DNA from 2 places in the Alkaliphilus metalliredigens QYMF genome. Region 1 is predicted to be linked to the other one. Evidence: a T-box and tRNA genes for the amino acid it is inferred to sense, from the RefSeq annotation. Region 1 holds a T-box; the other holds one or more tRNA genes.
What was found. A T-box is a leader RNA that pairs with one kind of tRNA and senses whether it is charged. The one in region 1 lies ahead of asnS (asparagine--tRNA ligase), so its partner is inferred to be a tRNA-Asn.
Positions count from the first base shown of each region.

Region 2: it encodes a tRNA-Asn, which carries the amino acid that the T-box ahead of asnS (asparagine--tRNA ligase) is inferred to sense. The anticodon was not compared.

Region 1 covers NC_009633.1:4,325,197-4,329,395, reverse strand. The annotation lists gene AMET_RS20710 (MerR family transcriptional regulator) at 1-275, shown strand, start outside; gene AMET_RS20705 (MFS transporter) at 406-1,683, shown strand; T-box leader at 1,807-2,063, shown strand; gene asnS (asparagine--tRNA ligase) at 2,119-3,510, shown strand; gene AMET_RS20695 (DNA polymerase IV) at 3,583-4,199, shown strand, end outside.
Region 2 covers NC_009633.1:4,428,667-4,432,865, reverse strand. The annotation lists rRNA gene AMET_RS21270 (23S ribosomal RNA) at 1-1,989, shown strand, start outside; rRNA gene rrf (5S ribosomal RNA) at 2,117-2,233, shown strand; tRNA gene AMET_RS21260 (tRNA-Asn) at 2,242-2,316, shown strand; tRNA gene AMET_RS21255 (tRNA-Leu) at 2,322-2,410, shown strand; tRNA gene AMET_RS21250 (tRNA-Met) at 2,426-2,501, shown strand; tRNA gene AMET_RS21245 (tRNA-Glu) at 2,508-2,582, shown strand; tRNA gene AMET_RS21240 (tRNA-Val) at 2,595-2,670, shown strand; tRNA gene AMET_RS21235 (tRNA-Asp) at 2,797-2,873, shown strand; tRNA gene AMET_RS21230 (tRNA-Thr) at 2,887-2,962, shown strand; tRNA gene AMET_RS21225 (tRNA-Tyr) at 2,975-3,059, shown strand; tRNA gene AMET_RS21220 (tRNA-Leu) at 3,197-3,279, shown strand; tRNA gene AMET_RS21215 (tRNA-Gly) at 3,307-3,381, shown strand; tRNA gene AMET_RS21210 (tRNA-Lys) at 3,386-3,461, shown strand; tRNA gene AMET_RS21205 (tRNA-Ile) at 3,467-3,543, shown strand; tRNA gene AMET_RS21200 (tRNA-Phe) at 3,553-3,628, shown strand; gene AMET_RS21195 (aspartate aminotransferase family protein) at 3,755-4,199, shown strand, end outside.

The DNA.
Region 1 (4,199 bases):
TAATTGATGAGATTAGCCATAAAGTTAAAATAGGGGGTAAATTAGTAGGATGTTATGTTTATGTAAAGCCTTATGAGAAATTTTTACTCCAACTACCTGAGATTTCAAGAAAGTTTTATAAAGAAGAAACGATACAAAATTTACTGCAAAACTCTGATTTTAAGCAATTAGAGACTAAACAACTAGGCTTTGTTGATACGGAGGAAAAGTATGAACCCTTTGTCAATGGGAATAAAATTTATGAATTTGTGTATTACGGAAAAAAGGATCAGTAAAGGTGGCGTCAACCCCATCTTTACTGATTTTTTAGTGAAAAAGAGAGAATAAGGTCATTGACCTTGTGAAAACCCCCTAATATAAAATGAAGTTAACAAAACAATCATAAGTTTATTGGAGGGAAATCACATGAATCCAGGAATAAGTGCAATGAGTTTAAATAAAAAAGATACAATTGGAAAGCGAAATTTAGTCTTATTTATAGCAGGAAAGTTTGCATCTTTATTTGGGACACAGATCTACAGCTTTGCCATTGGATTATATGTTCTCAATATGACGGGTTCAGGGCTCTCTTTTGCCAGTACCTTGATTTTTGGTATGCTCCCTAGGGTACTGTTTGGTCCTATTGCTGGAGTCATTGCGGATCGTTTTGATCGTAAAAAGATTGTGGTAGGCATGGACTTAATATGTGGGCTACTAATGCTCCTGTTTTATGGATTGAGTACAGTGAACGGGATTAGATTGGGTTATGTATTTTTGTTTTCATTCCTACTGACAACCTGTAATGTGTTCTTTGATGTATCATTAGAAGCAAGTAAGCCTAATCTAGTTGATGCAAAGCACCTAATGCGGATTAACTCTTTGGGACAGAGTATTACTTCCATCGCTGCCATTAGTGGGCCTTTTCTAGGTGGACTTATTTTTGCATTGGTAGACATCAAGTTGTTTTTATTAATTAATGGAATTTCATTTGTTTTATCAGGGGTTTCAGAGTACTTTATACAGTTTGACTATAACCAGTCTCACCACAGCCAACTACCAAAAGAAAGAAAATTGTTGTGGAAAGAAATGTTAGAAGGCTGGACCTTTTTTAGAAGTAACAAGATGCTGTTCAACGTGCTTTCTTTTTCAATATTAATCAATTTTATTTTACAAATTTCAATTACGGTTCCATTACCCTATATATTAAATCATGTTCTCCAAATGTCTCCAGAACAGTTTGGCATCATTAATGGACTATGGCCTGCAGGAATGCTTTTGGGGGCCATATTACTTTCTTTTTTACCTGAAAAAGAGAGCTTATATAAGCGATTGATTTTGTTGATGACCTTATTTGTTTTGTTGATTATAGCAGTGGCAATTCCTGTCACACCTTACTTTAGCGGGTATTCAAATCAGACTTACTTTATTTACTATATCATCATTATGGGATTCATAGGCTTTATTGTTGCCTTAATTGATATTCCTTTTATGGTACTTATTCAAAGACAAATTCCTAATGAAATTAGGGGGAGGGTATTGAGCTTAGTCAGTACCATGGCCATTGCCATTGCTCCCCTAGGGTTGTTAATTTCGGGTCTCATTGTAGACCATGTACCAACTTATTTTCTCCCAGGAGTCGGTGGCATTATCCTGATGATTCGACTAATCTTCTTTGCCAATAATGAAGAAATTAAAAAAATATAAACTCAACTTCATTTCTTATTCCTATGTGTAGAATAAATATAAAGGCTGCGGGTAAAATAGAGTTAAATAATTTTGACATCTTTTGCTTAAAAGATTATAATATCAATAAATGGAACTAGAAATTAAAAGACGATGAAGAGAAGAGTAGATATAGGGGACGTTTTAGCGAGTCGGTGATGGTGAGAGTCCGATATGAAGCCTTTATTGAAGAACATCTCGGAGTTGCTAATCGAAATCATTAAGACTGTGAATGATGAGAGTAGACTTAGCCGGAGCCAAACCGTTATTCATTGGGCAGCATAACTAAGATTGTGCTGATGAGTGGTCATGTAGATGACAATAAGGGTGGTACCGCGAAATGAGAGTCTTTCGTCCCTAGGTTTTGGGATGGAGGGCTTTTTGTAGTTTAATAAAGTACACAAGAGGAGGAGAATGATGAAGACAGTATCAGTTAAAGAAATTTATCGTCAAACCGAGCAATATGCAGGTCAATCAATTCGTGTTGAAGGCTGGATTCGAACATTACGTGCATCAAAGGCTTTTGGTTTTATTGAATTGAATGATGGAACATTTTTTAAAAACATTCAGATCGTCTTTGATGAAGATCTACATAACTTTAGTGACGTAAGTAAATTTACTATTAGTTCAGCCATCATAATAGAGGGTACATTAGAAATCACACCTGGTGCAAAGCAGCCCTTTGAAATTAAGGCAACAAATGTAGAATTAGAAGCGCACTCCCACAAGGATTATCCACTTCAGAAGAAACGACATACATTTGAGTACTTAAGACAAATTGCTCATTTAAGACCAAGGAGTAATGCCTTTTCGGCTGTATTTAGAGTAAGATCCATTGCAGCCTTTGCCATTCATCAATTCTTTCAAGAGAAGGGCTTTGTTTACACCCATACCCCTATTGTGACAGGCAGTGATGCTGAAGGGGCAGGAGAAATGTTTAGAGTTTCAACCCTAGACTTTAAAAATATCCCTTTAGATGAAGAACAACAAGTTGACTTCAAGAAAGATTTCTTTGGGAAGGAAACAAGCCTGACAGTCAGTGGACAACTAGCTGCTGAGGCCTATGCATTAGCCTTCAAGAAGGTTTATACATTTGGACCAACATTTAGAGCAGAAAATTCCAATACTGCTAGACATGCATCAGAGTTTTGGATGATCGAGCCTGAGATTGCCTTTGCAGACCTTCAGGACAACATGGAATTAGCTGAGGATATGTTAAAGTATATGATTCGGTACGTCATGGAACAGGCACCTGAAGAGCTTGAATTTTTCAATCAGTTTGTTGATAAAGGATTGATCGATAGATTAAACCATGTGGCGAATTCTGAATTTGGAAAGGTAACCTATACAGAGGCTGTCAAAATGTTGCAAGAATCAGGAGAGGAATTTGAGTATCCTGTGGAATGGGGACATGACCTTCAAACAGAACATGAACGATACTTAACAGAAAAAGTATTTAAAAAGCCAGTGTTTGTCATGGACTATCCAAAGGATATTAAGGCTTTTTATATGAGAATGAATGATGATAATAAAACTGTTGCGGCTATGGACTTGTTAGTGCCGGGGATAGGAGAAATTATCGGTGGAAGTCAAAGAGAAGAAAGATTAGATGTATTAACAGATCGAATGAAACAAATGGGATTAGATGAAGAAGAGTATTGGTGGTATTTAGAACTAAGAAAATATGGTGGTGTCAAACATGCTGGATATGGACTTGGTTTTGAAAGAGCGATTATGTATTTAACAGGAATGGCTAATATTCGTGACGTTATTTCCTATCCAAGAACACCAAAATCTGCAGAATTTTAGGATAGCCCCCGCTTTGGGGGCTGTTTTTATGTTTTGATTTTTTGGGGTATAATAAGAGGGTAGGGGGTGGCCATGATGGATCATAGAATCATTCATGTAGATATGGATGCATTTTTCGCTGCAGTGGAGCAGCAGGACCAGCCAGAATTGAAAGGGAAAGCGGTCATTGTGGGCGGTAGTAGTAATCGCGGAATTGTATGCACATGTTCCTATGAAGCAAGGAAGTTTGGCATTCATTCTGCCATGCCTATTTTCATGGCAAAACAGAGATGTCCACATGGTATCTATTTGCCTGTTCGTCACGAGCGATATAGGGAAGTATCTAGGCAGGTTTTCGATATCCTTTATGAAGTGACAGATCTAGTAGAGCCCCTATCCATCGACGAAGCCTTTCTAGATATATCGGATTGTGAAGAAAAAACCTATGACATTGCAAAGTACATTAAAGAACAAGTGAACCAGAAAACAGGATTAACAATTTCTGTGGGGATTTCATATAATAAATTTTTAGCTAAATTGGCATCGGACTGGAATAAACCAGATGGGATTAAGATCATTACAAAGGAGATGGTTCCTGATATATTGAAACCACTTCCGGTCCATAAAGTGTTTGGAATAGGGCGAAAATCTGGCAGTAAGCTAAATCAGATCGGGATTGAGACCATTGAAGATTTACTCTCTCTGTCAGA
Region 2 (4,199 bases), 100 kb from region 1:
TATCAAACTCCGAATGCCGTCGTCTTATACTTGGGAGTCAGACTGCGAGTGATAAGATCCGTAGTCAAGAGGGAAAGAGCCCAGACCATCAGCTAAGGTCCCAAAGTATACGTTAAGTGGAAAAGGATGTGGAGTTGCACAGACAACCAGGATGTTGGCTTAGAAGCAGCCACTCATTTAAAGAGTGCGTAATAGCTCACTGGTCGAGTGATTCTGCGCCGAAAATGTCCGGGGCTCAAACGTATCACCGAAGCTATGGATCCGAAAGGATGGTAGGCGAGCGTTCTGTAAGGGTAGAAGCTGTACCGTAAGGAGCAGTGGACTTTACAGAAGAGAGAATGTTGGCATGAGTAACGAGAGGCAAGTGAGAATCTTGCCCGTCGAAAACCCAAGGTTTCCTGAGGAAGGTTCGTCCGCTCAGGGTTAGTCGGGACCTAAGCCGAGGCCGAAAGGCGTAGGCGATGGACAACAGGTTGAGATTCCTGTACCACTTTTAGTCGTTTGAGAAATGGGGGGACACAGTAGGATAAACCATGCGCACCGTTGGTTGTGTGCGTCTAAGCAAGTAGGGAGTTAGGATAGGCAAATCCGTTCTAACATATTCTGAGATGTGATGGGGAGCGAAATATAAGTAGCGAACTGGTTGATTCCACACTGTCGAGAAAAGCCTCTATCGAGACTATAAAGTGCCCGTACCGCAAACCGACACAGGTGGGTGAGGAGAGAATCCTAAGACGATCGGGAGAACTATTGTTAAGGAACTCGGCAAAATGACCCCGTAACTTCGGGAGAAGGGGTGCCGGATTTGGTGAAGGATTTACTCCATAAGCCTTATCCGGCCGCAGAGAATAGGCCCAAGCGACTGTTTACCAAAAACATAGGTCTCTGCTAAGTCGAAAGACGAAGTATAGGGGCTGACGCCTGCCCGGTGCTGGAAGGTTAAGGGGACGTGTTAGCGCAAGCGAAGCACTGAACTTAAGCCCCAGTAAACGGCGGCCGTAACTATAACGGTCCTAAGGTAGCGAAATTCCTTGTCGGGTAAGTTCCGACCCGCACGAAAGGCGTAACGATTTGGGCACTGTCTCAACAATAGACCCGGTGAAATTGTAATACCAGTGAAGATGCTGGTTACCCGCGACAGGACGGAAAGACCCCGTGGAGCTTTACTGTAGCCTGACATTGGATTTTGGTACTATATGTACAGGATAGGTGGGAGACTTTGAAACTAGGACGCCAGTCTTGGTGGAGTCGACCTTGGGATACCACTCTTGTAGTACTGAAATTCTAACCATAGACCGTGAAACCGGTCTTGGGACACTGTCAGGTGGGCAGTTTGACTGGGGCGGTCGCCTCCCAAAAAGTAACGGAGGCGCCCAAAGGTTCCCTCAGCACGGTCGGAAATCGTGCGTAGAGTGCAAAGGCAAAAGGGAGCTTGATTGCGAGACATACAGGTCGAGCAAGGACGAAAGTCGGGCTTAGTGATCCGGTGGTTCCGAGTGGAAGGGCCATCGCTCAACGGATAAAAGCTACCCCGGGGATAACAGGCTTATCTCCCCCAAGAGTCCACATCGACGGGGAGGTTTGGCACCTCGATGTCGGCTCATCACATCCTGGGGCTGTAGTAGGTCCCAAGGGTTGGGCTGTTCGCCCATTAAAGTGGTACGCGAGCTGGGTTCAGAACGTCGTGAGACAGTTCGGTCCCTATCCGTCGCGGGCGCAGGAAATTTGAGAGGAGCTGTCCTTAGTACGAGAGGACCGGGATGGACATACCTCTGGTGTACCAGTTGTTCTGCCAAGAGCATCGCTGGGTAGCTACGTATGGAAGGGATAAGTGCTGAAGGCATCTAAGCACGAAGCCCCCCTCAAGATAAGATTTCCCATCTCGAAAGAGAGTAAGACCCCAGGAAGACTACCTGGTTGATAGGTTGGAGGTGTAAGTGCAGTAATGTACTCAGCTGACCAATACTAATAGGTCGAGGACTTGACCAAAAGAAATATCCATAACATTGTGTAGTTTTGAGAGTGCATATCTCTCATTTAATTTGAGCACTTGAAATTTTAAAGTGATACTTTAAAATTGAGTGCGATATGAAGCGCTGCGATAGCAGTAGCGTAATTTCGTGACTATAGCGAAGGGGTCACACCTGTTCCCATCCCGAACACAGAAGTTAAGCCCTTCAGCGCTGATGGTACTTGGCGGGCAGCTGCCTGGGAGAGTAGGTCGTCGCGATATTTTATTGTTCCTGGGTAGCTCAATGGTGGAGCATTCGGCTGTTAACCGACAGGTTGGAGGTTCGAGTCCTCTCCCAGGAGCCATATATGCCGAAGTGGCGGAACTGGCAGACGCACAGGACTTAAAATCCTGCGGTCCTTCAAGATCGTACCGGTTCGATTCCGGTCTTCGGCACCATTTCTTTATTTACAACGCGGGGTGGAGCAACTGGTAGCTCGTCGGGCTCATAACCCGAAGGTCGTAGGTTCGAATCCTGCCCCCGCAACCATTACAAGGCCCCTTGGTCAAGCGGTCAAGACACCGCCCTTTCACGGCGGTAACAGGGGTTCGATTCCCCTAGGGGTCACCATTTTTATTCCCAGGGCGCATAGCTCAGCTGGGAGAGCACCTGCCTTACAAGCAGGGGGTCACAGGTTCGAGCCCTGTTGCGCCCACCATTTATAACCTATACTCGATTTACGTTTGTAGTAAATCGGTAGTAGGTTAAACGCAACATTCGCACCAAATTTGCACGACCAAAAGGGAGTGAACAAATTTGTGATGCGAGACTGCGAAAATAACGCGGCCTGGTAGTTCAGTTGGTTAGAATGCCAGCCTGTCACGCTGGAGGTCGAGGGTTCGAGTCCCTTCCAGGTCGCCATTTAAAATAATAAGCTGGTGTAGCTCAATTGGTAGAGCAGCTGATTTGTAATCAGCAGGTCGCGGGTTCGAATCCCATCACCAGCTCCATTTTCATAATCAGGAGGGGTTCCCGAGCGGCCAAAGGGGGCAGACTGTAAATCTGTTGTCAGCGACTTCGAAGGTTCGAATCCTTCTCCCTCCACCACTTAAATATAAGTAGATAACCCAAATCAATAATTTGGCATTAGTCACTTAGTTAGCTAAACATCAGCTAACATTTATGTGATATATTTTTATATTATCACTTAGCTGACAAAATATCGGTCAGCGTAATATTAAAATGCGGGTGTGGCGGAATTGGCAGACGCACTAGACTTAGGATCTAGCGGGCGACCGTGGGGGTTCAAGTCCCTCCACCCGCACCATTTTAAAACTAAATGAATAACAGATATGCGGAAGTGGCTCAGTGGTAGAGCATCGCCTTGCCAAGGCGAGGGTCGCGAGTTCAAATCTCGTCTTCCGCTCCATTTTGACCCATTAGCTCAGTCGGTAGAGCACCTGACTTTTAATCAGGGTGTCCCGCGTTCGAGTCGCGGATGGGTCACCATTTTAGGGCTCATAGCTCAGCTGGTTAGAGCGCACGCCTGATAAGCGTGAGGTCGGTGGTTCGAGTCCACTTGAGCCCACCAACTAAATAAGCCCAGATAGCTCAGTCGGTAGAGCAGGGGACTGAAAATCCCCGTGTCGGTGGTTCGATTCCGCCTCTGGGCACCAGGAAAAAGCAAGAGATTTTTAATCTCTTGCTTTTTTATTTTTTGTTATATAAAAGATAGGACGCAATGAAATGAGAATAGGAACTCCATAATATGGCAACCATTATACTAAAGCTTTTTAGAAGGGGTGGGTGTCATAAAAGATCAAATTCTCAGTGAAAAAAAGAAATACATAACAATTGAAAAAGCAATGGAACTTTCAAACTTGGAAACACAAGTAAAATATGAGCAATTCATTAATCCTCAACTATTAAAATTATTAAAGATATTAAGTTTTGACCGCGTGTTTGTGAAGGCTAAAGATACAAAGTTATGGGATGATCAAGGAAGAGAGTATATTGATTTTTTAGGCGCTTACGGCGCTTTAAATATAGGACATAATAATGAATTTGTTATCTCTAGTCTACAAAAGATTACAAATCTACCGAATTTATTGCAAACTGCACTGAACCCTTTAAGTGGGGCACTAGCAGAAGCATTAGCTAATATTACACCTGGATCATTAATGCATACTTTCTTCTGCAACAGTGGCGCTGAGGCTGTAGAAGGGGCATTGAAGCTGGCTAGAATAG